4 regions of the Marinomonas sp. AWM4_232 genome follow, and region 2 is predicted to be linked to each of the others. Evidence: predicted binding sites of a transcription regulator. Region 2 holds the regulator's gene; each other region holds the start of a gene.

Region 1 (7,403 bases), 640 kb from region 2:
GTCCAAAGTCAGTCGCATACCAGGGCTAATATCGTTGGTGTGTACTGGTTGTGCGAACCAACCATTCAATTCTTTCTGTACGACAATATGAAGCTCTTCTGGCACATCCGCAGGCTCAAGGCAAATTGGTACGGGCTGTCTAAGGTGTTGTGCCAGTTGCTGTTCACCCAGTAATGTTAATGCTTGCCATGATCCTGCCTGATTCAACTCCCTATTCCAATTATCTAAGATGCGCTCATTCAGCACAGCGCCAGGGAATACTAAACGTTCACTGAAACGTTTTAACCATGGGTACACCATCGCTGCTGTTAATAAAACCACCAATGAATAAAGCCATAACTGCCATATTGGCACCGTCGCCAAAGCCTGTAAGCCAATGGGGCCTGAAAAAGCCCCCAGTACCGCAATCACACACAGTACAACAAGCATCATCGCTAATGCTAATAAAGCCCGATTCGCGAAACGGTTTACATCCAAAATCTGATAGCGCACCACACCATACACCAGCAGTAATAAATAACTGGGGAGTAACAACATTGGGTAAGGGAAAACATTAATACCAAACGATGGAAACACGAAGCTCGTTGCCAGTAGCAACCCCCATGCCGCGACACCAAACATGGCTAAGATGGAACGTTTTTTATTGCCAGAATGCTGCTGCCAACCAAGCAACAACACCCCATGACCAAGGACACCTATTAATACGGTATATGCTAGATTCACTGCGCCGTGGGCATTAAACACAAAGAATGGCCGTCCATCCATTAATGGCACCGTGTCGCCAGCTTCGGCCCAAATACTGCAAATCACAATAAAGATACTGATTGCATAGATCCAAGGCATGATGTGTATCAATCTAGTCAACCACGGTTGTTTCTCAGTACCTTCATTGACAAACAATAATGCAAAATGCAGAAAAAAAGTTGGCATTAACGGGTTAGCAAGAACCAAGACCATGCCCAGTGTTTCTTGGTTATGCAGCAACGCCAAATGACCTGAACACCACAATGCCATCATCACTGCAAAGCCCGCTAAAGCTCGCAAGTCTGGTTGATGACGAGCACGCCACAACAGCCATGCGGCAACCAAAACGCCACAGACGCTGGTTATCCAAATAGATATCTCAAACGCAATCGATAAGGTCAAAACGTAAACCTCGTTGACAGTGTAAACTTTGGATAAATCGTAAACTTTGTTTACGACTAGTTCAAACAAATAATTTTATTCAATAATTTCAACAACTTAAATCAAACATTTTATTGGCACAATCAATGCTAAAGATCAATCAACATGATTTAACTCAATACAGTCCTCGAGGTAACACCTATGCACTACAGTCAGCTTTTAATTGACGCCTTTGTTTTAGTTAGCATCATCAGTCTTGCCATCACCCCACTTGCATTACGCCGCTTTGCTTCTAAAGCGTAGGATTTTCTTATGGAACTCGATACCGCTTTACTCTCTCGCTTACAGTTCGCGTTTACTGTTAGCTTTCATATCATCTTCCCTAGCATCACCATCGGCTTAGCCACCTTGATTGCCATTTGGGAAGGTCTATGGCTAAAAACCCATGATCCTCGTTATCTACAATTGGCCAAGTTCTGGATCAAACCCTTTGCCATCACCTTTGGTATGGGTGTGGTTTCAGGGATTGTCCTATCCTATGAATTTGGCACCAATTTCTCGAAGTTCTCAGACATTGTTGGTCCTGTGCTAGGTCCATTAATGGCTTATGAGGTGTTAACTGCCTTTTTCTTAGAAGCAGGCTTCTTAGGCGTCATGCTATTTGGTTGGCAGCGTGTAGGACGCAAACTACATTTCTTTTCAACGGTAGTCGTTGCGATAGGTACATGGATTTCAGCCTTTTGGATCATCGTCGCAAACTCTTGGATGCAAACACCCCAAGGCCATATCATCGTTGACGGTCAATTTCATGTTGAAGATTGGTTCGAAGTGATTTTTAACCCTTCTATGCCGTATCGTCTTTCTCATATGTTATTGGCATCTTTCATCACTGCAACATTTGTAGTGGCTGGTGTCTGTGCGTATTACTTACTTAAAAAGCAACACACCGAGTTCGCCAAAAAAGGCTTATCCATGACCATGTGGATTGCGCTCGTTCTCACACCACTGCAAGCGTTGGTGGGAGACCATCACGGTTTAAACGTCAAAGAGCATCAACCAACTAAACTTGCCGCAATGGAAGGTATTTGGCCTGCAAAAGAAGAACATGTTCCGCTATTACTGTTTGCGATGCCTAATATGGAAACCGAATCCAATGACTATGAACTGGGTATCCCAAGCTTAGGCAGCCTGATCTTGACCCATACTTTCGATGGCGCTGTACAAGGCTTAAAAGCTGTTCCGCCCGAAGATCGGCCGAACGTACCGTTGGTTTTCTGGTCATTCCGGGTGATGGTTGGATTAGGGTTTGGCATGATTGGCTTGGCTGTACTTGCGCTATGGCTCCGTAAGCGCGGTAGTTTGTTCAGTAATAAACCATTCCTAACCGCGTTGACCTTATTTACCCCTTCAGGTGTCATTTCCGTACTAGCGGGTTGGTATGTGGTCGAGGTTGGCCGCCAACCTTGGTTAGTGTACAACCTGGTTCGTACCAGTGAAGTCGTATCACCACTGCCTGCTGAGCGCGTACTGTTTACTTTGATCGGCTTTGTGGTGATCTATACCTTGCTGTTGGGCGTCTATCTTTACTTCATGCGTAAGCTGATCAAAAAAGGCCCGCCGTCAATGGCGCATCTTGAAGAACAATTAATTGGCATGAAAGCACCGGGTTATGCATTAGCTTGGGTGAAAAACCTCAAACATGAAGAGGGAGTAAAATAATGGATTTAGTTCTTTTCTATTTCTTGATCCTTGGCTTTGCTGTCTTGATGTATGTGTTATTGGATGGCTTTGATTTAGGCGTGGGTATTCTCTACCCATGGTTTGACCAAACAGGTGAGCGTGACCACCTGATGCGTTCCATCTCACATGTTTGGGATGGTAACGAGACATGGCTGGTATTTGGCGGTGTCGTTCTATTCGCTGCCTTTCCAGCCGCTTATGCGGGTATTTTATCAACATTCTACTTACCAATTATATTAATGTTGTTTGCCCTTATATTTCGTGGCGTCGCGTTTGAATACCGTTTTAAAGCTGACCGCTCTCGCCCCTATTGGGACTTTGCATTTAGCGCGGGCTCTGCCACCGCAGCTTTTTGCCAAGGCTTAATCTTAGGATCAATCGTTCAAGGTGTTAATGCTAATCATATTCAACTCGACAGTTGGTATTGGTTATCTCCATTCGCCATTTTGACTGGATTCAGCGTCATGGCAGGCTATGCCTTACTTGGTGCAAGCTATCTGTATATGAAAAGTCGTGGTCGTATTCAGCAGCATGCAGCGCACTTAGCAAAACGACTTCTTCTAGGCGTAATGGTGGCCATGTTGATCGTTAGCTTATGGACTGTCCTCTCTTCAGATGATATTCGTGAGCGCTGGTTTGCAGGTGGTAACTTTTTATACTTAAGTCCATTGCCATTACTGTCCGCTCTGTTTGCCGTGTTAGCTTGGAAAGGTCTCAGCGATACGATCCATGAAATCCGACCATTTTGGTATGTTGCCGGTATATTTACCTTAGGTTTTGCTGGTTTGGTTGTCAGCCTATTTCCCTACTTGATACCGAACCAATTGACGATCTGGGACGCCGCTGCACCTGACTCAAGCCTTAAATTCCTTGTTGTCGGCATCGTGATTTTTATCCCACTAATCCTTGCTTATACTTTGTGGGGATACCGTGTTTTTGCCGGTAAGGTTGAAGATTATCAGGAGGGCTATTAATGAAAGCCTCTATGAAAAATGTAAAGTCTTGGCAGTGGTTCACACTCCTCTATGTCTCAGGTCTGATTAGCCTTAGCATAATTGCTTACGGCTTACGATTTCTGATAAACAGTGTTGGATAATTTGGATGCCAAACCAAGCCTCATAGACAAAGGCTTGGTTTGGCGATCAAATCATTAAAAGGCATCCGAGATGATAAAAACACTCGCACTCTATTCAAGTGTTGATGGTCAGACTAAAAGGATTTGCCAGCGTATTGGCGAACATATCAAGAGCGAACACGATGTGACCTTAATCGATATTTATAACGCGACAGCGGTTGATTTAGCGAACTATGAAAAGGTTATTTTGGGCGGGAGCGTTCGTTATGGTAAACATCGGCCAGACTTTGAACACTTTTTAATCGAACAGGCGGCCTTACTAAGCACAAAGAAGACGTTGTTATTTAGCGTTAATGCCACCGCCAGAAAAGCCAACAAATGCTTACCTTCAAACAATCCATATTTTATGAAGCTCAAGCATAAAACGGGTATTCATGCAGACATCGAGGCCGTTTTCGCAGGCAAACTGCATTTAGCAAACAATAGCTTCTTTGACCGTTTGATGATCAAACTGATCTTTAAAATGAGCGGCGAACAGATTAGTAATAGTGAAATTGAATTCACTGATTGGGACCAAGTTGACCGTATCTCGACTGAATTCCAGCAACTCTAATCGTAAAGCCCCGCTAGCATTTTCATGGCCCAGCTCCGACTGTCTAGGTAATAGGTATTCAGTTTATCGACAGTATTATCGTTGGCCGAATCTAAGCCTGCTTTCTCAAACGTTTTTACGAGCGTTAAGATTCTTCCCAGCTTACCGTTATGTCGAATGAGTGCATCGACGCTCTCTTGCTGCAGTGGCATATGTTCACACACCTTTTGAATCGGCTGACCTAACATTAAGTCAGCCATTGATAGCATGCCAACCATGAAGGCTTCGTCCGCATTAGCTTTAAACTCATTTTCAGCAAGTGCTTTACACATCGCGGCACGAGTCAAGACTTTAGATAGTAGCAACATTTTACAAGGATCATCATTGGCGAGGACTAATGTACTCACCAGAGTTCTCAGCTTCTCAATCCCCAGCAAGGTTAACGCTTGGTGCAAACTGCTGATGGTATTAGCTCGTTTATACTGTGCCGAGTTAATCATCTTTAACAAACGCAGGACCAGTTGAGGTTCCATTACCAATAATTTTTCGACTTTATCAAGGTCGACTTGATCACTGTACAACTCATTTAGTATTTCGAGTCTGGCGTTTGCATTACCACTGCGATCCACTTCAGTCGCGCTTTTGATTTCAGGCTTTGCGTAGAAATATCCCTGAAAAAGCGTGAAGCCCTGTCGCTTGCAACGCTCAAACATCTCAAGATCTTCGACCTTTTCAGCCAGCAGCGTAATACCTTTGTCTAAGTAAAGCTCAATATTGCTATTTTGCTGATCAACCAGCATATCGAGTTTGATGATGTCGGCTACCTCTAATAATGGCCGTGTTTGTTCATTAAGAACAAAGTCATCTAATGCAATTTGATAATCCAACGCCTTTACATGCTGAAGGGCCGCAATAATTTCAGTATCCCCCTCGACGCTTTCAAGCACTTCAATAACAACTTGTTCTGGGTACGGAGGTAGTAATTCAGGTTTTAGCAACCATTCTCTAGGGGCGTTAAAAAATAACTTGCCACTGCCGCAGAGATTTTCAATACCGGTTTCATAGAAGGCTGCATTACAGGCCCTTGCCGTTGCAACAAGCTCATCATCGATCACCGCTTTTGACATAGATGACGTAGACCGGTATAGCAGCTCATCCGCTACATGAACCATGTCAGAATCACATATGGGCTGCAAAGCTATGCAATAAGATTGCGGTTTGGGCATAAGAACTCACTTCAAATCAATACCATTAAAAATATATTAGAAACAAAGTCCACTGTCATTTATTTCAGGTTCAGCGGACCTCTCTTTTACTAAAAATGACAAAAGTTTGACGTGCATCTCAACCAGAAATGATATCAATTATCATTTACACAAAAGATGTTATGATATAACATAATATAACCATTCAAGGAGGTACCTTATGCGTTCAAATATTCACCCGGAATACCGTACCGTCGTATTTCATGACACCAGCGTAGACACCTATTTTCTAATCAAAACTACGCTACAAACTTCACAGTCAATTGAGTGGAAAGACGGGAATACCTACCCCTACCACACCATTGATATTTCCTCGGCCTCTCATCCGGTCTACACCGGTGAGCAACGTGCCACACAGTTGGAAGGACGTGTTCAAAACTTCAAACGTCGATTTGGTTCTCGTCAGTTAAAAGGAGCACGTTAATGCAAGTCTTGTCATCATTGAAAACGGCTAAAAAGCGCCACCCAGACTGCCAAGTGGTAAAACGCCGTGGTCGACTATTCGTGATTTGTAAATCAAATCCACGATTTAAAGCCGTACAAGGCAAAGGTGGGAAGAAACGATAGTTTCTTAGTTTCTAGAATAGAAAAAGGGGCTAACCGATTTGGTAGCCCCATAGGAAGGCTGCTTAAATAACCATTAGTGCAGCGTTCTCAAGACGCAGTTCACGGGTAGACAGCTGATCAACAAAATCCGCATCATGAGACACTATGACCATGGCTTGAGACAAGCTAAGAAGCGTATCGATCAAACGTTGACGCGCTTTTACATCCAACGCATTACTCGGCTCGTCTAGCAATAGTACATCAGGCTCCATTGCTAAGACGGCGGCCAGCGTTATCATGCGCTTTTCACCGCCTGAAAGTTGGTGAGTGATCCTTTCTTCAAACCCAGCCATACCAAGTGAGGTCAATGTATCTTTAGCAATCTGCAGAGCTTCTGTCCGAGACTTGCCCAAGTTCAAAGGACCAAATGCCACATCTTCTAACACCGTTGGACAAAACAATTGATCATCTGGATCTTGAAACAAAAACCCTGCCCTTGCGCGCACCTCCACAAACTCTTTTTCGTCATTGCGCGTTTTGCCAAACGCCCAGATGTGACCCGATTTAGGCTTCTTTAAACCGACCAATAAATGCAAAAAAGTTGTCTTACCCGCACCATTTGGCCCAGTGAGGGCCACTCGCTCTCCTCTTTTCAATTCAAAATCCACCTGATCTAACACCACACCCCGCCTCGGGTAGCGATAACTTAAACCAGTTACTTTGAAAAAAGATTCGTCGCTGCTCATAGAAAATTTAATCCGATCAATAGACACAAAACAGGTGTAAAAATAAGGCTGAAATTCAGGTCTTTCTGGCTCAAGCGCATATCGTCAAATAAATAGAACTTGCCTTGATATCCGCGGCACTTCATAGCATCCATGATACGTTCTGAACGCTCTAATGAGTGGACCAATAGCATACCGATTAAGTAGCCAATCGAGCGCCAAGTATGTCGGTCTGTACGTAATACAAAGGCTCTGGCTTTCATAGCACGTCGCATACGTTTGTACTCTTGCCCAATGACTTCTAAATAGCGCACTGTGAAAAGCATCAAATGCAC
Region 2 (7,403 bases):
AACGACTCTGTAGAGCGAATAGATCCAGCGCTCAAGCATGCCCTGCAACGTTTGGGGTACTCATCTTTTATTGGTTCTCAAGAAATGTGTGTTCGTGCTGTGGCAGAGGGCGAGGATGTGTTGGCTCTGTTGCCAACCGGAGCTGGTAAGTCGGCGATTTATCAAGTGGCGTCTTTGGCACGAGAGGGGGTTGGTTTAGTGATCAGTCCTTTGATCGCCATTATGCAGCAGCAAGTGGAGACACTTCAGGGGCTTGGGATCAAAGCAGAGTTTTTAAACTCCACGCAAAATGGCGCAGAGCAAAATGATCTGTATTGGCGCCTGCGACATAATGATGTCGAAATTTTGTACATGTCGCCTGAAAAGCTTCTGCAATCGAGCGTGATGGGGTTATTAGAAGATGTTCCGATTGCTTGCATTGCGGTGGATGAGGCGCACTGTATTCTACGTTGGGGACGTAATTTTCGCCCGGAATACGCGCAGCTTGGCTGTTTGAAAACGGTGTTTCCTGATGCGCCTATCATTGCGCTAACAGGGACTCTGTTACCCAACAAAGAACAAGCGATAGCGAATGCGTTGGGTTTACAATCTCCGAGAATTGTTCGTGAGAGTATCAGTCGTCCAAATATTCAGCTTAAAGTATCGCAAAAAAAGCGTGCCAAACAGCAGTTACTTTCCTTCTTGATGAAAGATGCAGTGGCTCAACCGGGGATCGTTTATTGTCGTGCCCGAACTAAATCCGAAGAGTTAGCCAGTTGGCTCTCTAGCCAAGGGATTTCGGCGACTTGTTATCATGCCAGTATGAATGCGGAATCAAGAGAAGCGGCTCATCAATGTTTTGCTAAAGGTAAAGTGCAGGTGCTGGTGGCGACTACGGCTTATGGCATGGGGGTTGATTTGGACCACGTTCGCTTTGTCGTGCATATGGACTTGCCTTTGTCGTTAGAAAACTATGTACAAGAGGTGGGGCGAGCTGGGCGTGATGGCCGTGCCGCACAGGCGTTGTTATTCTATGGTCTTCAAGACGTTATGCAGACTTGGCAGTTTGTCCGACAAGAGCAAATGGAAGACGAGTTCTGGCGTCTGATGTCCTGCTTGGAACACACGGATTGTCGTCAAAACGTGCTGCTAGAGGCTTTCTCTGAATCACCTAAAGAAGCGTGTGGGTTGTGTGATCGATGTCGTTCAACTAGCAAACAGCATAATGTCACCATTGCAGCGCAGAAGTTCTTAAGCCTTGTGCATCATACGAAAGGTGTGGTGCCGTTTGCTGCCTTGATTCAAGCATTGATGGGCAAGCGTACTAAGCAAGTGATGAACTACCGCCTTGAAGGTCACGCACTGTTTGGTACTGGGGCAGCGTTAGACGAAATTCAGTGGAAATCTGTGGTACGTAGCTTGCTGGCAAAAGGGTATCTATTTATTCAAGGATTAACGCCTTTCTCTGTTGGGCTGGGTGAAGAATGTCGAGCGTTATTGCGTTCCGAAGTGCAGCTATTAACGACAACGGATTGGTTTTACCCAGCCTTAAAAGATACGCAGGAATGGGTGAAACCTTCGGGAAACTGGCAAAAGTTATTGCAATGGAGTGTGACCAATCGGGCCTCTGATTACCTTACAGAGAAGCAACTGCATGCTATCTTCGAATCTAACCCAACGTCTATTGCTGCATTGAGTCGTTTGACAGGGCTTAGCAAAGACATTCTTAGTCAGTTGAATGCGAGCGATTTATTCAATGAACAAGTAAGTGAGAAGCTGGATGTCTAACGTCTTATCAGCCGAACTTAAAAATAGGATCGCTGAGAAAGTACAAGAGTGCATGACCCGAGCTGAGCGTTACTTTCAGATCAAGTTAAGTATGCCGACCTATAACTTTCGGCAACGCGGACGCAGTGCCGGTACGGCGTATCTTCAGCGTAATGAAATGCGTTTTAATCTGTTTATGTTAACCCAAGATACAGAGCGCTTTATCGAAGAGGTGGTTCCTCATGAGGTGGCTCATATTGTGGTACATCAGGTTTTTGGTAGTAAAGTAAGGCCGCATGGAAAAGAGTGGGTGGCAGTGATGGAGCATATTTTTAATGTGGAAGCCTCACGAACCCATGACTTTGAAGTGCCGAAAGCAAAGAATCTGTTTGAATACCGCTGTCAGTGTCGAACTCATGAATTCACTGCTCATCGTCATGGGCGAGTGAAGCGTGGTAGTCAGTATCTTTGTCGTCAGTGCGGCAGTCAGCTAACCTTTGTGAAACAGATCGCTAACCTCTAAAAGATTTGTTGTTTTGTTGCGAACTTGATGGGATGTTTCCAAACACCGCTTGTAGTAAGATAGCCGCCATCTGTTTTATGGTAATTTAGAATGACTTCTGAGATCGATCGAAAAGAAAAGCTTGAACTGAATAAACTGCAAAAGCGCCTGCGTCGCCTAACGGGCCAAGCCATTGCAGAATTCAATATGATTGAAGATGGCGATAAAGTCATGGTGTGTTTGTCTGGTGGTAAAGACTCGTACACCATGCTGGATATCTTATGTAACTTGCAAAAGAGTGCGCCGATTAATTTTGAAATAGTGGCGGTTAATTTAGACCAGAAGCAGCCAGGCTTCCCTGAACACGTTTTGCCTGAGTATTTATCGGGCCTTGGTGTGAACTATCACATCCTCGAAAAAGATACCTATAGCATCGTTAAGGAAGTCGTGCCAGAGGGTAAAACAACCTGCGGTTTATGCTCACGTTTACGTCGTGGTTCATTGTATGGCTTTGCTGAAGAAATTGGTGCAACCAAAATTGCTTTGGGCCACCACCGTGATGACATATTAGAAACCATGTTTCTAAATATGTTCTTTGGTGGAAAGTTGAAGTCGATGCCGCCTAAGCTTTTGAGTGATGATGGTAAGCACGTAGTGATTCGTCCGCTGGCTTTTTGCAAGGAGTCTGACATTGAACAATATTCTTTACTAAAGTCTTTCCCAATCATTCCTTGCAATCTTTGTGGGTCTCAGGAAAATCTACAACGTCAGGTAGTGAAAGAAATGCTTCAAGGCTGGGAGAAACAATACCCCGGACGTTTGGATACGATGTTCTCAGCGGTCCAAAATGTTGTGCCGTCACATTTGGCGGACACTGAATTGTTTGACTTTAAAGGTCTTAAGCAATCTGAAGAAGCAATGAAACGCTTAAATGTTATCTCGCTTTAATTTAAGGAAGCTGTATGTCAATTAAGAAACTTGTTCCTCTCATATTAGGGGCTGTAATCTCTGCTCAAGCGACGGCTGAAACCAATGTTGAAGGGAGTCTATCAAATGACGCTGTTAAGCTGGATGTAAGCTTGAACCAAGGTCGCTATTTCTTTGACTTTGGTGGAATGTATCATTCAGATGATGGTAAATACGGCTATATTGGTGCTCATATTGAGGACCTAGACACAGCGAAAGACTATCCAGTGCAAATTGGTCTTGGAGCACGTTTGCTTGCAGTAGACACGGAATACGATGTTGACAATGCTGGTTCAGCCATAGCGCTTGGTGGTTTCTACCGTTATACTTTTCCAAAAGCAAACCGCTTTAGTGTATTAGGCTCGCTGTATTTCTCTCCTAAAGTACTGTCTTTCCAAAATATTGATAATTTGTATCAAGCTGAGATCCGCGGTGAATATCGAACGTTGCGAAATGCTCGTGTGTTTTTGCGATACGGTTTGACAAGTGTTGACCTAGAGCGGTATGGAGATGTTGACATGAACAAAGGTGTCGCTATTGGCGTTGCAGCGACGTTTTAAGCTGATTAGATAAGTTGTAAATAAAAAAGGTGGCTCATGCCACCTTTTTTATTTATGGGCAAACAAGCAATTTTGAAATGCTTATTTATTCGCCTTCAAATGCACAAAGTGAAAATACAGAAATGTCTAGGTCCTGTATCTTAGCACTGCCACCTAAATCAGGAAGATCAATAATAGCTGCCACTTCTTTAATGTTAGCGCCTTGCTGTTTCAGGAGGCTCATTGCAGCAATTAGAGTACCGCCAGTGGCAATCAGATCGTCAAATAACAAAACTTGAGCGCCTTCTTGAACCGCATCTTCTTGAATTTCTAGCTCGGCACTGCCGTACTCTAAATCGTAGGACTGCGAAATCGTTTTACCTGGTAGCTTGCCTTTCTTGCGCACTAGCACAAGTGGTTTGCGCAGCTCGTACGCCAACACTGAAGCGATTAAAAAGCCTCGAGCATCAATACAAGCAATGTGAGTGATATCGCTATCAATGTAACGGTGTACATAAGCGTCAACCACCATACGCATCCCTTTCGGGTTGGTGAAAATAGGGGTGATATCGCGGAAGCTAATCCCTGGCTTTGGCCAATCTTCAACTGTGCGAATTAGAGACTTAAAGTAAAAGTCATCAAAAAGCATAGGTAAAACCTTAACTGAATGGTTAATTAAACATGCTCAATGGTAGCACATTCTGATGACGCACCGACAAGTTTCTCCATTTCGGTCATATCAATGATCGATATTTCCTTACCATCCACGTCAATTAAACCATTTTTCTGGAAACGTGTCATAACACGGCTTACCGTTTCTACAGCCAAGCCTAGGTAGTTACCGATTTCACCACGTGACATGGATAAACGGAATGCTGTCGCTGAGTAACCGCGCTTTTTGAAGCGGTGTGATAGGTTCAACAAGAACGACGCCACTTTTTCATCAGCGTTCTTTTTGCCAAGTAGCACCATCATTTGTTGATCATCACAGATCTTACGGCTCATTAAGCGGAATAATTGATGCTTCAGTGAAGGGATCTGTGAAGACAGTTGCTCTAGGTGTGAAAATGGGATTTCACAGACAGTGGTGGTTTCCAGCGCTTTGGCCGAAACAGGGTAGTGATTATCATCAATACCGCTAAGACCTACCAGCTCGCTAGGGCAGTAGAAGCCTGTGATTTGCTCCTCACCAGAGTTAGTGATGTTAAAAGTTTTTAGTGTGCCCGTACGTACAGCAAATACAGAATCAAATTCTTCACCTTGATGAAACAAAAGCTCACCTTTTTTCAGTGGTCGCTTACGCTCAATGATCTGATCGAGGCGGTTGACGTCTTCGTCAGCTAGAGCGATTGGTAAGCACAGGGCACTTAGACTGCAGTTTTGGCACTGCGAAGTCAGCTTGCTGCTGAAACGGTTATTAGAATTAGAAATTGCCATAAATACTCTCCCTGAGCTCGATCGGGTAATTAAATAACTTTTGAAAAACTGTTGTTGTTTGTTAGGTACTTATCAAATGCCATGCACACACAGCGCACTAGCAGCCTTCCAGCTTCCGTTACTTCAAGATGTATTTGATCATTTTTATTATAGACGTTTATAACGCCATCCTCCTCTAGCTCTTTTAAAGAAGCCAGCTCTTTCTCAAAATACTCTCGAAAATTAATACTAAACTTGTGTTCAATATCTCGACTGTTAAGCGAGTTATGACATAAAAGCTGCATGATTACTGCGTGTCTGATGCGATCATCTTGGTTACTAATATAGCCTTTCATAATAGCAAGTTGACCGTTTTCTATACAGTTTTGATAGAGTGATAAATCCGTATGGTTTTGAAAATACGCTTTGCCTACTTGGCTAATAGCAGAAACGCCAAACGCTAGTAGGTCGGTTTCTGCGTGGGTAGTGTACCCTTGAAAGTTACGCTGAAGGTGACCTTCTTGTTGTGCTTTTGTTAATGAGTCATTTGGTTTAGCGAAGTGGTCCATACCGATGTAGACGTAACCTGCGTCCGTCAGCGTGTCTATGCTGAGTTTCAGCAGCGCTAATTTATGCTCAGGTGAAGGTAGATCCTCATCCAAGATACGGCGTTGAGGTGCAAATCTTTGTGGTAAATGAGCATAGTTAAACACTGAGATTCGATCTGGCGACAAGGCAATGACTTTATCAAGGGTTTCTTTAAAACCTGACAGTGTTTGTTTTGGTAGTCCATAAATTAAGTCGAAATTAATAGAGTTAAAATCGAGATCTCTAACATCGTTTACCACACTTTCTACAAGCTCTAGAGGCTGTATGCGATGGATGGCTTTTTGCACATCAGCGTTAAAGTCCTGAATGCCAAGACTAACTCGATTAAAACCAAGCTTTCTTAGTACTTCTAGTTTATTGCGGTTTACTTCTCTTGGATCGATTTCAATACTAAAATCTTGTGAGCCATCAGTGACAAGGTTGAACAACTCGTGAACTTGAGAGAATAATGTTTCAAGGTTCTGTTCACTTAAAAAGGTAGGCGTACCACCACCGAAATGAAGCTGGGTGACAGGACGGCTTTGATCAATCATTAATGCGCGTAAGCGCATTTCTTCACCCAGTAATTCAACATACTCGGTTCCTTTGTCATATTGTTTGGTCACGATTTTGTTGCAAGCGCAGTAGTAACAAAGGTGCGCGCAAAATGGGACGTGAAAATATAGGCTCAATGGCGAGTGTGAGGGCTCTAGCATCTTACCGATCAATTCCATCTTGCTGACATCTGTCGAAAACTGAGGCGCAGTTGGATATGAAGTGTAGCGCGGCCCAGCAAGGTTGTATTTTTGGATAAGTTGGGAGTCCCAAAGCATAAAAGCGTGTCCTATTAAAAATTCTAATAGGAATTTTACTCTTATGCCTTTTTTACTTGCTGATATAGATCAAGAATTGGAGTTATCCGATTAAAGAAAGCATGCTTTTCACTAGAGGGATGCTGTAAGCCCCATAAAGGATGATGGAGATACCAAACATCCATTTGAGTTGATAGCGCTGCCATATGTCTTTTAATTGTTGGCTAAATAGGCCCGCCAGTAACATGCTTGGGAGAGTGCCTAAGATAAAACCTGTTATTGCCATCATGGAAAGTTTCACTGAGCCAAGGGATGTGGCCCACAGCACGGTAGAATAGACAAGCCCACAAGGTAGCCAGCCCCAGATAATACCGGCAAGTAAGGCTTGTTTGCTGGATCTTATAGGCAGCAAAGACTTTGCCGCGGGTTGAATGCTTTTCCATAGAAGTCGTCCTGCTTTTTCTGTAACAAGAATCAGTCTAGACGCGCCGCAGATATACAAGCCCATTAAGATCATGATGATGCCAGCCAATGTGCGAAGCGGTTGCATGGATTGGGTGTAGTAATCCGCAAGGCCATAGTACAAAGCACTACTTAGCAATAAGGTGAACGCTAAGTAAGACAGGCCTCTACCAACATTGTAAGCCACTAGCCATGAGTGCTTTATTTGCCCGCCAACTGAGAGTAGAGAAGCAAGGCCTCCGCACATACCTAAACAGTGTCCTGCACCCGCTAATCCTATGGCGATACCACTTAGGAAAATGGAAATCACTGCTTCGAGTCCGTTTCATCGTCATCAAACAGAATACGTTCGCCCTCTCGATTAAGGTCGTC
Region 3 (7,403 bases), 3.6 Mb from region 2:
CGATGATAAGAAGGATGAATTTATTGTCTTTCAAGGTGCCAGTTACTTTCGCGCCATTTCCAAAGGCCAAAAGTATGGCGTTTCAGCCAGAGGGCTCGCGGTTGATGTCGCACAGCCCAAAGGGGAAGAATTCCCTATGTTCCGCCACTTTTGGATAGAGCGACCTTCAAGCTCACAGCAGGCGATTGTTGTGCACGCTTTGCTTGACAGTGAAAGTGTTACCGGCGCTTATCGATTTGGTATCTTCCCCGGATCACCAACACGAATCGAAGTGGAATCCACACTGTTCCCGAGAAAGGATTTAGCACATGTTGGTTTAGCACCTTTAACATCTATGTACCTGTTTAATAATACGATGGACGATTCCCCATCAGCTGACCACCGTGCAGCAGTACACAATTCAGAAGGTCTACAGATTCAAACAGGACAAGGGGAAATGCTATGGCGCCCATTGACTAACCCAGACAACCTACAGATTAGTGCGTTTATGGATGAATCACCACAAGGGTTTGGCTTGATTCAGCGCCAGCGCCAATTTAGTGCCTATCAAGATTTAGAAGCCCTTTATCAGCGCCGTCCCTCTATCTGGGTGAAACCAATGAATGACTGGGGCAAAGGCCATATTGAGCTGGTTGAAATTCCTTCTCAGTCTGAAAGTAACGACAATATCGTTGCTTACTGGCAACCAGAAGCGCCCCTTAAAAAAGGTCAACCTTTTGAATATTCATACCGCCTGACACTCACTAATGACACGCCAGTATTATCGGGACAACCGCACATTGTTCGCAGTGCGGTAAACAAGTCTTCATCTGAGCCCCAATTGGTAATTGATTATGAAGATTTGAGCGTATCAACGCTTGAGAGCCTTCAAGTAGATGCCAGCATCAGTCAAGGCAAAATTGTTGACACTAAATTGGTTGCAAACCCTTATCAGCAAGGTGTTCGAGCTTTTGTCACCTTTGACCCAGCAGAAGCCGACACGGCTGAGATTAGACTACAGCTAAAACAAGACAATAAACCACTCGCGGAAACATGGTTATATCGATGGACGGGAGAATGATGGATCATAAAATGAAACACTCAACAGGTTATGCTTTACCCAAAGACGCGGTACTCGAAATGCCAAGGCATGGGGTCAACGAGCAGAGAAAGGACTCAAAAAAGCAGCAACAGCGCTTTTTTTTCACAACCATACTATCTAGATTATTAGTACTATTTTCTACCGTGGGACTCTCTGCTTACGGCGCGAAGGAGATGTATGAGGTACTGAGCACCAACCACATTACTTGGTTGCAGTGGTTGTTTCTTGGGCTTTTCTGTATCAACTTCACTTGGATATCGTTCGCTTTTAGTCAAGCGACTCTCGGCTTGCTATTCAAGTTGTCACCCTTTCGCAAAAAGCGCTTGGAAGCTGAACCCGACGGCGTTACCGCAATATTGTTGCCAGTTTACAATGAAGATCCTATGCGGATTCGAGCTAGCATTGAAGCCATGCAGGAAGACCTATTGGAGAATGCGCCAGGTAAGTTTGCCTTTTTCATTCTGAGCGATACCAATAGAGCCGAAAATAGTATTCGCGAAAAACAAGCCTTTCATCCGATTCTCAATAATGATCAGACTGGTTGCCCTATTTACTATCGTCGCCGCTTTAATAATGCCGAGCGAAAAGCGGGGAATGTTTCAGACTGGGTAACCCGTTTTGGCGCTGAATATGAGTGCATGATTGTACTTGATGCGGATAGCTTGATGAGTGCAGAGTGCTTAATGTCTATGGCTCGTCGTATGGCGGCAGAACCTACCTTAGGCTTAATCCAAACACTTCCAACGATTATACGTGCCGATACGCTCTACAGCCGAATTCAGCAATTCGCCAATCAATGTTTTGGACCAATTTATGCCGCAGGATTAACAACTTGGCACGGTAACGCTTCGAATTTCTGGGGCCATAACGCCATTATCCGAACTCGCGCCTTCGCTGAAGCTTGTGGTTTACCCATCCTTCCTGGTAAAGCACCATTTGGCGGACATGTCATGAGTCACGACTTTATAGAAGCCGCACTCTTGCGCCGGGCTGGATGGGGCGTTCGCTTTGATACCGATTTACAGGCCTCATATGAAGAGGCGCCGCCATCACTTATTGACGTCATGGTTCGCGACCGTCGTTGGTGTCAGGGTAACTTGCAGCACAAAGCATTTGTTCCAGCTAAAGGCCTACACTTCGTCTCTCGAATGCACTTGATGACGGGCATATTCTCCTACTTCAGTGCTGTTTTTTGGTTTGCACTGATTGCCGTCGGTTTTGCTCTTGCGGTGCAAGCCTACTTTGTCAGACCTGAGTATTTTAACAATTTATCGCTTTTCCCAACCTGGCCGGTATTTGACTTTGAAAAGGCACGCTCGTTATTCATTGTCTCCATGGCGTTAGTATTAGCCCCTAAGTTTTATGGCTGGGTTAATGCGATGCTACATTGGCGTGTTTGCCGTCAGTTTGGCGGGCCGATTATGCTGACCATAGATACACTGCTGGAAGTGCTCATTTCGGCCCTTTACGCACCTATTTTGATGTTCTCACAATTTTTAGTTGTAGTAGACGTATTGAAAGGTCGAGACAGTGGCTGGAAGCCGCAGTCCCGAGATGACGGTGCGAACCGCTGGCCTGAGGCAGCACGTGCGCACATTTACCATACATTGTTTGGTATGTTACTTGCGGCCAGCGCCTACTTTTTGAGCCCACAACTATTTTATTGGTCGCTACCTATTTCATTTGGATTGATTTTCTCAATTCCCCTTTCTTGGTTAAGTGGTGGCTCTAAACGAGGTAACTTGCTCGCTAGATTGGGGCTGTTGAAAGGTCCAGAGGAACGTAGGCCAAGCAAAATCGTAAGCTTGTTAGAGCAACATATTTCGAGACTCGAGCATCACGCAAGCAGCTCTAATACTCTAAAAGACTATGTCGATAACAGAGAGTTTTACTATTGGCACCTTGCTCAACTCCCTGAGCTTGAAAACAAACAGTTTGATAGACATAAGGTATGCGCTGCATGGCAAATCGAACACAGTGACTCTATTGATGCACTTTATGAACATATCAATGAAAAAGAGCTACTATCTATTCTCAAGCATCGATCTTTATTTTTGCGCTTACAAAAGTTTTTACCGGCAACATCTGACAAAGCCCATAGTGGTTCTGCACTTGCATAAATACCTGCCAGCCACTGAATGGTGGCTGGCGGTCCCCATTCGCGCATAATTTCTCATTTTTACGCGCAAACCTCTACAGCGATATCCTTTTCATGACATAGATTAATAGAATCCATGAAACCATCGCACGTATCCGTCAAAAACTAACCTAGATCAATTTCTTTTTTTTGTGTAGGCGTATGGTGAGCACATCTTATTTGATTTGCACCCACTAGGAGACATGGATATGAAATCTGTAACTAAATTCGCCTTACTTTCTGCTGCTTTAATCAGTGCACCAGTCATGGCACATGAAGCGGGCGATATGTTTATTCGTGGCGGTTTGGTAAACGTTATGCCAAATGCTGATGATCATACTGGAATTGGTCTTGATGTTGACAGTAACCTTCAAGTAGGTCTAACTGGCACTTATATGTATAGCGACAATATTGGTGTTGAACTCCTAGTTGCGACACCTTTTACTCATGATATTGAAGCTGGTGGCTCAGACATTGGTGAGACGTCTCATTTGCCACCATCTCTGATGGGACAATACTACTTTGGCACTGCAAGCAGTGATGTACGTCCATATCTAGGTGCTGGTTTTAACTACACAGTGTTCTTTGAAGAAAAGCTAGATTCCGGTGCTAAACTAGAATTAGCTGACTCTTTTGGCCTCGCTTTCCAAGCAGGTCTGGATTACAACATTTCCGAAAACTTATTCGTAAACGCATCAATTTGGTACATGGATATCAATACTGACGTTACTATTAATGGTAATGATGTTGGTGATCTAGACATCGACCCAGTTTCTGTAATGGCGAGCATTGGTTACACTTTCTAAACAGCAAAACAATCAACTCTCCCCTTTTAAAAGCCTCAACCTTTGGTTGAGGCTTTATCGTTTCTGTCTGTCAAGAAAACTCAAAAAGTAACGCTTTGTGATAGCTTGTAGCACGTAAACAGAATAAAACGCACAAAAATATTGAAGTTAGCACTACTCGCATTTACTCCCTAATCAATCTGATCAACACTGAATTCGTTCTTACAAATTGGTCACAAGGAGTAATACAATGAAAAAAGTTATGCCAATCATCGCGAGTACCATTGCCCTTTCATCGTTTGCGGGAGTAGCTCACGCAGAAGATTGGAGTACGAACGAAAGCGGCCTATACATTGGTGGTAACTACGGCTATTTAAAAGTTGATAGCGACGATGACTTTGATGACAACAATGATGTATGGCAAGGCCTTATTGGTTATCGTTTTAGTGAGTTCTTTGCTCTGGAAGGTGGCTACACTGACTTCGGTTCTTACGGTGGCAGCTTGGCAAATGCTGAAACGGATGGTTACAGTGCGGCCCTTAAAGGAATACTACCTTTAACCGATTCTATTGAGTTTTTCGCTAAAGCTGGTCAAATTTGGTATGACACAGACTATTCCGTTGGTGGCGTAACAGGAAGTACAGATGATGAAGCACTGTTCGCAGGCGCGGGCTTGAACTTTAAACTGTCTGAGCAGTTACTGCTTAATGCTCAATACACTTGGTACGATGCCGAGCTAAGCGCTGATGACTTAGACGAAGACAGTGACTTTGACACCAACTTTAACCAAGCGAGTGTTGGTGTTGAGTACCGCTTCTAAGCAACCCATCAAGCAATAAAGAGGGCCCTTTACTGGGCTCTCTTTCGTTTACGCAATGTTTTTCACATGACTGTATAAACGGAAGCCTGCAATGAGTCCTACCATAGCGAACCCAATCCAAATCAACTCTCTCGGCAAAGAAGACCAAGACAGCAACATCCCTACCAGTACATTACCTATAAATGCGGCCAAACCACCGACACACGAATACATCCCGTAATAGCTACCCAGCTCAGATCTAGAGCAAAATTTTGGTACGTAGGAGCCTAGTAATGGTAGGACAAGCATTGAGCCAACACTGAACACAGCAGCGTACAGAACAAAGTTCGCACCAGGGAGGAATGTCGTGTTTGGTAAAAACAGCAAATAAGAGCTCCCCATCAGTACAAGCCCCAAGCCCATCGCTTTGGCACTTCCTATGGTCTGGCTCACCAAGCGACTAATAGGTAATTGAAAACATATTCCCAAAATAGATGAGGTCATAAACACCCAAGTAATCACCCTTGAGTCCAATGCTCGCGTTTCGACTTCGTTTGGCAAGGCTAAATACAATTGATGGAAAAATAAGTGGAACGCACAGGCATAAGCGATGAACTTTATAAACGCTGTGTTTTGAAGCATGTCTAACCAGTGCTGCCAAAACGCACCTTCATTGCGACTTCGTTTTTCTTGATCAGCCAATTCAGGTAAAAAGCGCCACTGGATTAAGAACAGGCTGAAAAATAACAGTGCGGCTCCAAAACCCACCCACATAAAGTCTATGGTCACTAACATAATCCCTAATAGAGGTCCAAGAAACATACCTGATTCACTAGTCCAATTTTGCATGGCAAAAATACGATCGCGACGTATTTGATCGGGTGCCTCATGTGCCAAATACGCATTACTAGAGGGGGTAAATAACGCACCAGCAAAGCCAGTTAAAAACGCTCCAAGTAACAGTAATGGGAAGTTCGCAGCGAAGCCCAGCAACCCAAAACCTGCTACTCGAACAAGGCAACCAAGCAAAATAAGCTTTTTATAACCTAAGTAATCGCCTAGAGTTCCCCCCACCAGAAATAAACCTTGCTGACTTAGTACTCGTAAGCCAATCACAATCCCCACGTGCCATGGGCTCAGGCCGAGATTCCGTTGCAGATGATCTGCCAGATATGGCAGTAACATGTAAAAGCCGAGATTGAAGGTGAAGCCATTGATAACAAGGACACGACTGGCCGCAGATAATGCGCGCCAGTCTGCTAAGAAGTGATTAGCGTTCATGCTGTGGGTTATTTAACCTGCTCTAGGATAGCGTCAACACGCTCAGGGTTGAGAGCGATCTTATTGCGAAACGAAGGGTAAAATTGATCAAGAGATTCTTTATTTACCGCCTGCCCCACTTGAATCACACCGACCATCCCCATCATCAAGTGTGGTGGGCAATAGTATAAATTCACGCCTTCTTCAGTGAGCTCTACGGTATACGTCTCATTTAGTTTTGATGACCATGCCTTTTGCTGGTCTGGCGTCAAAGCAGAAGCCGCATGATGACCTGGTTGAGTGGGGAGGAAAGTAACCGTATCACCAACTTCTGCTTGGACGAAATCCGGCTCAAACACCATTGGCCCTTTTTCACCATAGCTTAACATCTGCACTTGCCAGTCTTTAGCAAAGACGGATGAGCAAGCTATTGAGGTCATAGCCGCAAAAAGTAGCGATCTAGTTAACATAAGATGATTCCGGTTTTGCTTCATTTAAAGACTCCTTCATACTGACATAGGCGTGTGCACCACGTCTTTGTGTACGTATGAAAGGCACGCCTAGACTATCTAATTGCACATCCGCTTTAACCCCGTACACATCCTCCACCATAGCAGGTGTTATAACGTCTTTCGGTGCCCCCTGCGCAACCACTTTTCCACCTTTTAGCACCAATAAATTGTCCGCATATTGTGCTGCTAGGTTCAGGTCGTGAAGAATCATTAGGGATACCCAGCCCTTTTGCTTTGTCTGTTGATCTAAGTGATCTAACAGAACTTGCTGAAAATGTAGATCCAAAGCACTCACCGGCTCATCCAGCATTAAAATCTTGGGCTTACGCATTAAGGCCTGGGCGAATAGGATCATCTGACATTGACCACCGCTCAAAGTTCGCACATCACGGTTTGCCAAATGCAACAGACCAATTTGATCTAATGCTTGCAACGCCTCTTCTAACAGCTGATCACCAAGTTTAAGCGACAAAGCATTTAACTGGCCAAGCAGAACGACTTCTAAAACCGTTAAACCTACATCTAAGCGAATGTCTTGTGGCATATAACCAAATTGGGTACGCCAAGTAGATAACGTTGCTTTAGTTAAAGGAGCCCCATCAAAAGACACTTGTCCCTTTTGAGGTTGAATATCGCCAAATAGTGTCTTTAACAAAGTGCTTTTACCGGTGCCATTAGGGCCAATAATGACATGAGTTTTGCTGGCTTCTAATTCGAAGCTCATATTGTCAGCTAACACTAGGTCATCGAACGATAAATCCAGGTTCTCAACTTTTAACATCGTTATCGCCTCTTACCGATGATCAGCCAAAAGAAAAATGGCACACCT
Region 4 (7,403 bases), 1.0 Mb from region 2:
GAAAGTGCTGATACTTCATGTGCCGATACTTGCTTATGCTCACTTGATGCATTCAATTCAACATCAAGAATGGCCTGAATGTCGGTCGCAGCCGCCTCGGCTTTTTGCTTAGCGTGGTAGTCATTACCAAGCTGTCGCAACGGTAAATAAAACTCTGGCGCGAGCAACAATAAATAGAATGCGGCAAATAAACTGACCGGCGATACACCTGTTTGCCAAGGCAGTTGCTCTAACAAGCCAAGCCCTAAATACAAAGCAACCATAGCAATCGCTACGGATGAAAAGAGCTCTAGTGTGCCCGTAGACAGAAATGCCAAACGCAACACACCCATGGTCGTTTTTTGATACTCAGAAGCAGTCAGAGACAAACGTTCACGGGCGCTATCGGTTTGCCCTAAGCGTTTAAGTTCCGCAATACCTTGGTTCAAATCCATAAACTGATTGGATAGTAGCGATAACACTTTAAACTGCTTACGGTTAGCATTCGCAGCTTTATAACCAACGAGTATCATAAAGAACACCACTAGTGGCGCCGTAAACGCAAAGATAAAAAAGGCGATCCATGATACGGGCAGCACAGCCAACATGATCGTCAGAGGAATAAAAGTGACTAGGAAAACTTGTGGCACATAACGACTGAAATAGTCATCAAGTGCGTCAATTTGTTCATAAACGCGAGTCGATAGCCCTGCATCTTCGTCCAATTGCAGACGATTAGGACCAAGTTTCGTTAAATGATTAATCAAGCGTTTACGAAGTGAAAAACGAATATTACGGCTGGCGCTGGCACATAGTTGTTCACGCACAAATTGCACCACGATTTTTAAAAGAAATGCGCCACCTGCAAGCAATGCGGCACTGAGGGGAAAGCGCCCCTCAAGTACCAAGTCTGCGATGACTTTTGCCAGACCTAAAGCTTGCGCAACGATCGTCAACGCCATTAAGACGCCCAACCACTTTACAGTCTGAAAGCGCTTCTTTTCTGCTTGCTGTAGTTCAGATAGAAACTGCTGTTCTGGTGTCTTTAGTCGTTTACGCATCGCGAAAGCCTTACATCATAAGGTCATTTGAACCTTAGTTTGATTACATCGAATCGTCTGGAGATTCACCGTCGTAGCCAGAAAATTCAAGCCAGACAGCATTGATGATGCCGAATGAACACGCTAGTAGCACACCCAGCACCCAAGCAAAATACCACATAATGACTCCTTAAACCGGGGTAGGTTTCTCCTACCCCATTGCATATTAGTAAAGTGAATGTGAGTTTTTAGCGATGTGCTCTTTAGAGAGACGACCAAACATCACGAAGTAACTCCAAACAGTGTAAGACAACACGATTGGGACGAAGATACACGCCACGATAAACATAATCATCAAGGTGTTTTCACTTGATGTCGCATCCCACATAGTCAGACTCATACTTGGGAAAGTAGAAGACGGCATTAGGAATGGGAACATAGAGCCACCCGCAGTCATGATGATGCCAGCAATACCCAGTGAAGACAGTAGGAACGCCATACCACCACGACCTGCTGCACCCATCAGCCCTGCTAGCAACATACCAGCAATACCAACAATCGGAGCTAAGATTAAAGCTGGGAAAACACTATAGTTCGCTAACCAAGCGCCCGCTTGAACTTCTGCTGTTTTCATCAGCGGAGTCATAGCAGAGTTACCATCGAACTCACTTGTGATCACGTAACCATCGATACCGTAAGCTAACCAAACACCTGCTAGCGCAAACAACACAGCCGTTAGTACGCCTGACACCATGGTTGCTTTACGAACTTTAGCAAACAGGTTGCCTTCCGTTTTTAGTAGCAACCAAGCACCCCCTTGTGTCACAAGCATTAGCAAGCTCACTAAACCACATAGAATCGCAAATGGGTTAAGCAGTGCGAAGAATGAGCCTGTGTAAGTTACACGTAGGTATTCATCAAACTGGAATGGTACGCCTTGTAGTAGGTTACCAAACGCCACACCAAAGATGATTGGCGGAACAGCCGAACCAAAGCCAATGCCCCAGTCCCAGTTTTTACGCCACTTAGTGCCTTCAAGTTTAGAACGGTAATCGAAACCAATTGGACGGAAGAACAAAGCCGCCAAGGTTAAAATCATCGCCATGTAAAAACCTGAGAACGAAGTCGCGTACACCACAGGCCAAGCCGCGAACAAAGCACCACCCGCTGTGATAAACCATACTTGGTTACCGTCCCAGTGAGGGGCAATCGAGTTAATCATAATACGGCGCTCTGAATCGTCTTTTGAAATAACGTTCAAAAGCGAACCAACCCCCATATCAAAGCCGTCGGTGATGGCAAAACCGATCAGCAATACGCCAACCAATACCCACCAGATGACTTTTAACATTTCATAATCCATCTTAAACCTCCTGCGCTTTAAGCTGGTCTGTTTCTTTCTCTAGCGCATAGCGACCAGTGTGCAGACTTGAAGGACCTTGTTTCGCAAAGCGGATCATCAAGTACATTTCTGCAATTAAGAACACAGTGTACAAAGCAGTCATAAGACCTAGTGACAACCAAATTTGACCTGTTGTCAGATTCGACACCGCCACGTGAACAGGCAGCACTTCACCAATGGCCCAAGGCTGACGACCGTATTCCGCTACAAACCAACCGGTTTCACAGGCAATCCATGGTAGCGGTAGCGTGAACATAATGGCTTTGAGGAATAGACGGTTCTGACCAATACGGCGACGAGCATTTTGGTAGAAAGCCACTGCAAAAGTGACCAACATTAGGAAACCAGCTGCCACCATGATGCGGAACGACCAGAATAACGGCGCCACTTTAGGAATAGAGTAATCGACCGCCATATCTAATTGCTCTGGTGTGACGTTATCAAGATCTTCAGTGAAAGCGGTCACCAATAGACCGTAGCCTAAGTCATCTTTCACTTTATCAAAGTTCTCTCTAAGCAACGGGTCTTCGTTACCAGCACGTAGTTCAGCTAGTAACTGATTAGCGTAAATACCGTTAATGATACGCTGACGGTGATATTCTTTTAGCTCTTTGATACCTACCACTTCTTCGTCTAGAGAACGTGTAGCAATCAAGCCCATCAAGCCAGGGATGCGCAAGGCATATTCTGTTTCTTCAAGTTCCTGATTCGGGAAGCCGATCACGGTAAACGGTGCTGGTGGCTCATGAGTTTCCCATTCCGCTTCAACCGCAGCCAGTTTAACTCGCTGTACTTCACCTAGCTCGTAACCTGACTCGTCACCTAGGATGATAACGCTTAAAGTAGCGGCTAAACCGAACGCTGAAGCGATGGCGAAAGAACGACGCGCAAAGGCTAGATCACGGTTTTTAAGTAAGTAGTAGCTAGAGATCACAAGTACGAAGATCGCACCGGTTACATAACCCGCTGAAACAGTGTGTACAAATTTCACCTGCGCCACTGGGTTAAATAACAAAGCACCGAAGTCCACCAACTCCATACGCATGGTTTGGTAATTAAACTCAGAGCCGACTGGGTTTTGCATCCAACCGTTGGCAATCAAGATCCACAATGCAGATAAGTTAGATCCTAGTGCAACCAGCCAAGTCACCATTAGGTGCTTCACTTTGCTTAAACGATCCCAACCGAAGAAGAACAAACCAACCAATGTTGATTCTAGGAAGAAGGCCATCAAACCTTCGATCGCCAATGGCGCACCAAAGATATCGCCTACGTAATGCGAGTAGTAAGACCAGTTTGTTCCGAACTGGAACTCCATAGTCAAACCGGTTGTAACACCTAGGGCGAAGTTAATCCCGAACAACTTACCCCAAAAGCGCACCATGTCTTTGTACACCTGTTTGCCAGTAATGACGTACACAGACTCCATAATCGCGAGAAGGAAAGAGAGGCCTAAAGTCAGAGGTACAAACAAAAAGTGGTACATGGCTGTGAGCGCAAACTGTAATCGCGAAAGCTCTACAACTGCTTCATTAATCATGATCTTAACCCATGTCTAACGTAAGAAAACGGCGGCGCTTCCTAGGCACTTCAATGCTCTTATTTCTTTTGGTCGCCAACTAATGCCAAGTCATTCAATGAATGTATGGTTAGCATACATTTGAATTATTTATTAACTGCGCTTATGGGTCATTGCGTTAGATCAATAAATGTCACTTATGAGTTCACTTAAAGCAGCTTACACATTCTTTACAAGAAGTTTTTTCAACACCTAGCCAACAACGCCACCCAGTGTATCGCAGAATGCTACATTAGAATCTCATTAACCAAAACAGTCAACACAAAAAGCAATAAGCTTATATTAATTTGAAATAAGGAGATGTTTCTTATATCAGTTGTTAATAATAAAGCCTTGGCTCACCACTTTGCCTGTCGCTGACTTTTGATAGCACCTCGTGCTTTTTTGTTATCTAGGCGTTTTCTCTGCGAGCTTTTGGTTGGCTTAGTTGGACGGCGCATTTTTTGTGGGCGAATGGCCTCAAGAATTAAGCTTTGCAAACGATTTAAGGCATCTTCACGATTCGCTTCTTGGGTGCGAAACTGCTGCGCTTTAATGATAAGAACCCCATCTTTTGAAATGCGGCCATCTTTTAAATCAAGTAATGGTTCTTTGATACGGTCAGGCAAAGATGACTGTAAAATGTCGAAGCGTAGATGTATGGCACTGGAGACTTTGTTAACATTTTGACCGCCAGCCCCTTGTGCACGTATCGCCGTCATCTCAATTTCATGATCAGGAATTTCAACAGTATTGGAGATTTTCAGCGACATAAGTTTCCCTAGAGAGGTTATTTGTAAGCAATGTATTGTAACAGCAGACACAGGTTTCATAATCTTGCTTCGCATCTTTTGACAAGTTCGTTACAATCACTGTCCTTTTTGATTGGATACTGGAGCCTTCAGTGACACTATTTCGTCCATGCATCGACCTACATCAGGGTAAAGTTAAGCAAATTGTAGGCGGGAGCTTGAATGATACTGGCGCAAAAGAAAACTTCATTAGCGACTATGATGCAGCCTATTACGCCACCCTATATCGTGAACATGGCCTCACCGGTGGCCACGTTATTGCACTAGGCAAAGACAAGCAAAACAAATTGGAAGCATTAAGTGCATTACGAGCTTATCCAGACGGCCTCCAATACGGCGGTGGCGTGACCGTAAAAAATGCCGCTGAATATCTAAAAGCAGGCGCATCCCACGTCATCGTGACATCTTATCTTTTTCAAGACGGTGAGTTCTCTTGGGACCGCTTAGACAAAATTAAGCGTGAAACAGGAACCGATCGTTTGGTGCTTGATTTAAGCTGCCGTCAAGTGGGTGACAGTTGGTTTATTGCCACAGATCGCTGGCAAACAGTGACCTCAACTGAAGTCAATTTGGAAAACTTAATTGAGCTTGCCAATCACTGTGACGAATTCTTGATTCATGCGGCAGACGTTGAAGGCCTGCAAGCTGGCATTGATGAGAAGTTAGTAGCTTTGTTAGGTCAAGGCTGCCCTATAGACGTCACTTATGCTGGTGGTGCAAGATCTTTGAACGACCTTAAAAGAGTTCATGAATTGTCTAATGGTGAGGTGGATTTAACCATTGGCAGTGCATTAGATATCTTTGGCGGCAAAGGAGTAACACTAGAAGATTGTATTGCTTGGAACACCAGATAATGAAAGAGCTCTAGTACATCAAGGGATGTTGATTTCCCTTGATGTGTTTACGACTCCTTCACTCGACATCGCAGCCCCATTACCGCATACTTGGCGCATATTTTTTCATTTTAGGAATTTTTTTGAGTATGAGGATCTTACGCACCAGTTTTGTTCTTTTCCCTTTGTTATTGTCAGCGTGTTCCTTACCTACAACTTCGACGCCCAGTAGCGTACCTGTTAGTGAACCAGTTTCTGTAGATACACAGATAGAGGAACCAGCTGCACCACACGATGCCACACCAGAAAAACAAACATCGGATGTTAAAGAGTCAGAGCACATAAACAAAGCGACGGATGAAGAGCTATTAACTCAATATAAAAATCTTCAACTGTTAGCGCAACAAAATATCGAGGAACTTGAGCAGCGTTTAGGTCGAACCATTAGCCCAAAAGAGCTATCGGTTCCCTCTATAAATGACTCAGCTCTTCTGGCTAGTAAAGTAGAAGAGTTAAAGAGTTATACAAGTGACTTAACATCTCAAATTGTGGCACTTGATAAACGCGTTAATCAACGCAGGGAACATCCGAGTAAAGGAGATGTGTTGCAACTCCATTTGTCTTCTGTTGAGGTGACAAAAGATAGAGCGTTTAAAGCACCATCACTAGTCGGTAACTGGGTTCGTGGAGAGTCTCGTATCATCAAGCTGACAGAAAACTTTCTGGTAGAGAATGCGATGTCTGAGCCGCTAAGTATTACTTTCACTGAATCCTATCAGATCATAATTAACCAAAAATTGATTGGCACCTTTGCTCCAACTCGCAATAAATACGAGCTGGAGTTTGATGCTCCAACATCAGATAACTCAGGTCAAGTTACTGGAACATTAAAAATTCGACTTGAAGGTTAATTTCTCCAGCTATGGGGAGTGCTTATTTAAGTGCTCTCCTATCTGACTTCCAACACTTTCATGCTTCATCGGAACCATAACCGATAAAGATTTTGGAATCATCTCTATCGTAATTTGATCAGCGCTACGATTCTCGCCATCCAAAACATATTCCATCGTACTACTGGACTTCAAAGACACACGATACGCAGTGGTATGATTGACCCCTTCATAGACATGATCCTCAAGTCGATTTGTTAGGCCGTGCCCTACCAGTTCCAATAAATTCAGTAATTGGGCTCTATCTGGGGACAGCCAGGTCAGATCCATCACACCATCAGAGATATCTGGCGCACCTTTACCCTGTGCAAGCAATGTAGTCACTGGCGCAGCATTGGCGATCGTCAAACTCGGCGTATTAATTTCAATGGTTTCATGATCATTAATACAAACTTGATAAGTCGTAGACTCATTCGCAGTAATTGCCTCAGAGAGACCTTGCAGGTAAGCCAATTGGCCACTGGTATTTTTCTTGGTCCTATCGGCTTTGACAATCATTTGTTGCTCAAAGCCAACACCACAAAGCATGAGCATCACCTCGTCATTACATTTGGCTGTATCAATACGACGTTCAACCCCTTCAATTAACGCCATACAAGCAGTTTGAATCGGATTTAATTTGACACCAATCCCACACAGCGCATAACTCAAAGCGTTCGCTGTTCCAAGAGGAATAATCCCCAGCTTAATTTGTGTATTCACTAACTCTTGCGCTACTTCCGCCACGGTTCCATCGCCACCACAGGCAATGATTAGGTCAGGCTTTGCTGCAACCGCTTGTTTGGCCCAAAAGCTACCATTCCGCTCCTCTGACGTGGTCTTAATATTT

Evidence for each region. Region 2 encodes FNR, which switches genes on or off when oxygen is low (the NO sensors DNR and NnrR bind a similar motif). Its sites were predicted from a motif close to TTGATNTANATCAA; they were not measured.
Region 1: a site for FNR is predicted at 1,291-1,304, ahead of ACXAC1_RS15915 (cytochrome ubiquinol oxidase subunit I). Genes of this name have one in related genera too.
Region 3: a site for FNR is predicted at 3,294-3,307, ahead of ACXAC1_RS01845 (OmpW/AlkL family protein). Genes of this name have one in related genera too.
Region 4: a site for FNR is predicted at 4,114-4,127, ahead of ACXAC1_RS13970 (cytochrome ubiquinol oxidase subunit I). Genes of this name have one in related genera too.

Annotation. Positions count from the first base shown of each region.
Region 1 is NZ_JBSWTA010000001.1:3,347,940-3,355,342, reverse strand. It holds gene ACXAC1_RS15920 (ATP-binding protein) at 1-1,146, opposite strand, end outside; gene ACXAC1_RS15915 (cytochrome ubiquinol oxidase subunit I) at 1,438-2,844, shown strand; gene cydB (cytochrome d ubiquinol oxidase subunit II) at 2,844-3,839, shown strand; gene hemG (menaquinone-dependent protoporphyrinogen IX dehydrogenase) at 4,032-4,553, shown strand; gene ACXAC1_RS15900 (EAL and HDOD domain-containing protein) at 4,550-5,704, opposite strand; gene ACXAC1_RS15895 (type B 50S ribosomal protein L31) at 5,958-6,221, shown strand; gene ykgO (type B 50S ribosomal protein L36) at 6,221-6,364, shown strand; gene ACXAC1_RS15885 (energy-coupling factor ABC transporter ATP-binding protein) at 6,427-7,089, opposite strand; gene cbiQ (cobalt ECF transporter T component CbiQ) at 7,086-7,403, opposite strand, start outside.
Region 2 is NZ_JBSWTA010000001.1:3,983,695-3,991,097, reverse strand. It holds gene ACXAC1_RS18910 (RecQ family ATP-dependent DNA helicase) at 1-1,767, shown strand, start outside; gene ACXAC1_RS18905 (SprT family zinc-dependent metalloprotease) at 1,760-2,269, shown strand; gene ttcA (tRNA 2-thiocytidine(32) synthetase TtcA) at 2,360-3,196, shown strand; gene ACXAC1_RS18895 (YfaZ family outer membrane protein) at 3,211-3,774, shown strand; gene ACXAC1_RS18890 (adenine phosphoribosyltransferase) at 3,860-4,402, opposite strand; gene fnr (fumarate/nitrate reduction transcriptional regulator Fnr) at 4,429-5,190, opposite strand; gene hemN (oxygen-independent coproporphyrinogen III oxidase) at 5,220-6,590, opposite strand; gene ACXAC1_RS18875 (sulfite exporter TauE/SafE family protein) at 6,673-7,341, opposite strand; gene ccoS (cbb3-type cytochrome oxidase assembly protein CcoS) at 7,338-7,403, opposite strand, start outside.
Region 3 is NZ_JBSWTA010000001.1:388,824-396,226, forward strand. It holds gene ACXAC1_RS01835 (glucan biosynthesis protein G) at 1-1,060, shown strand, start outside; gene mdoH (glucans biosynthesis glucosyltransferase MdoH) at 1,072-3,201, shown strand; gene ACXAC1_RS01845 (OmpW/AlkL family protein) at 3,428-4,024, shown strand; gene ACXAC1_RS01850 (porin family protein) at 4,254-4,823, shown strand; gene ACXAC1_RS01855 (MFS transporter) at 4,872-6,083, opposite strand; gene ACXAC1_RS01860 (plastocyanin/azurin family copper-binding protein) at 6,092-6,556, opposite strand; gene ACXAC1_RS01865 (ABC transporter ATP-binding protein) at 6,522-7,355, opposite strand; gene ACXAC1_RS01870 (FecCD family ABC transporter permease) at 7,358-7,403, opposite strand, start outside.
Region 4 is NZ_JBSWTA010000001.1:2,941,829-2,949,231, reverse strand. It holds gene cydD (thiol reductant ABC exporter subunit CydD) at 1-1,040, opposite strand, end outside; gene cydX (cytochrome bd-I oxidase subunit CydX) at 1,084-1,200, opposite strand; gene cydB (cytochrome d ubiquinol oxidase subunit II) at 1,246-2,382, opposite strand; gene ACXAC1_RS13970 (cytochrome ubiquinol oxidase subunit I) at 2,384-3,961, opposite strand; gene arfB (alternative ribosome rescue aminoacyl-tRNA hydrolase ArfB) at 4,339-4,752, opposite strand; gene hisA (phosphoribosylformimino-5-aminoimidazole carboxamide ribotide isomerase) at 4,884-5,645, shown strand; gene ACXAC1_RS13955 (hypothetical protein) at 5,768-6,535, shown strand; gene ACXAC1_RS13950 (diacylglycerol kinase family protein) at 6,545-7,403, opposite strand, start outside.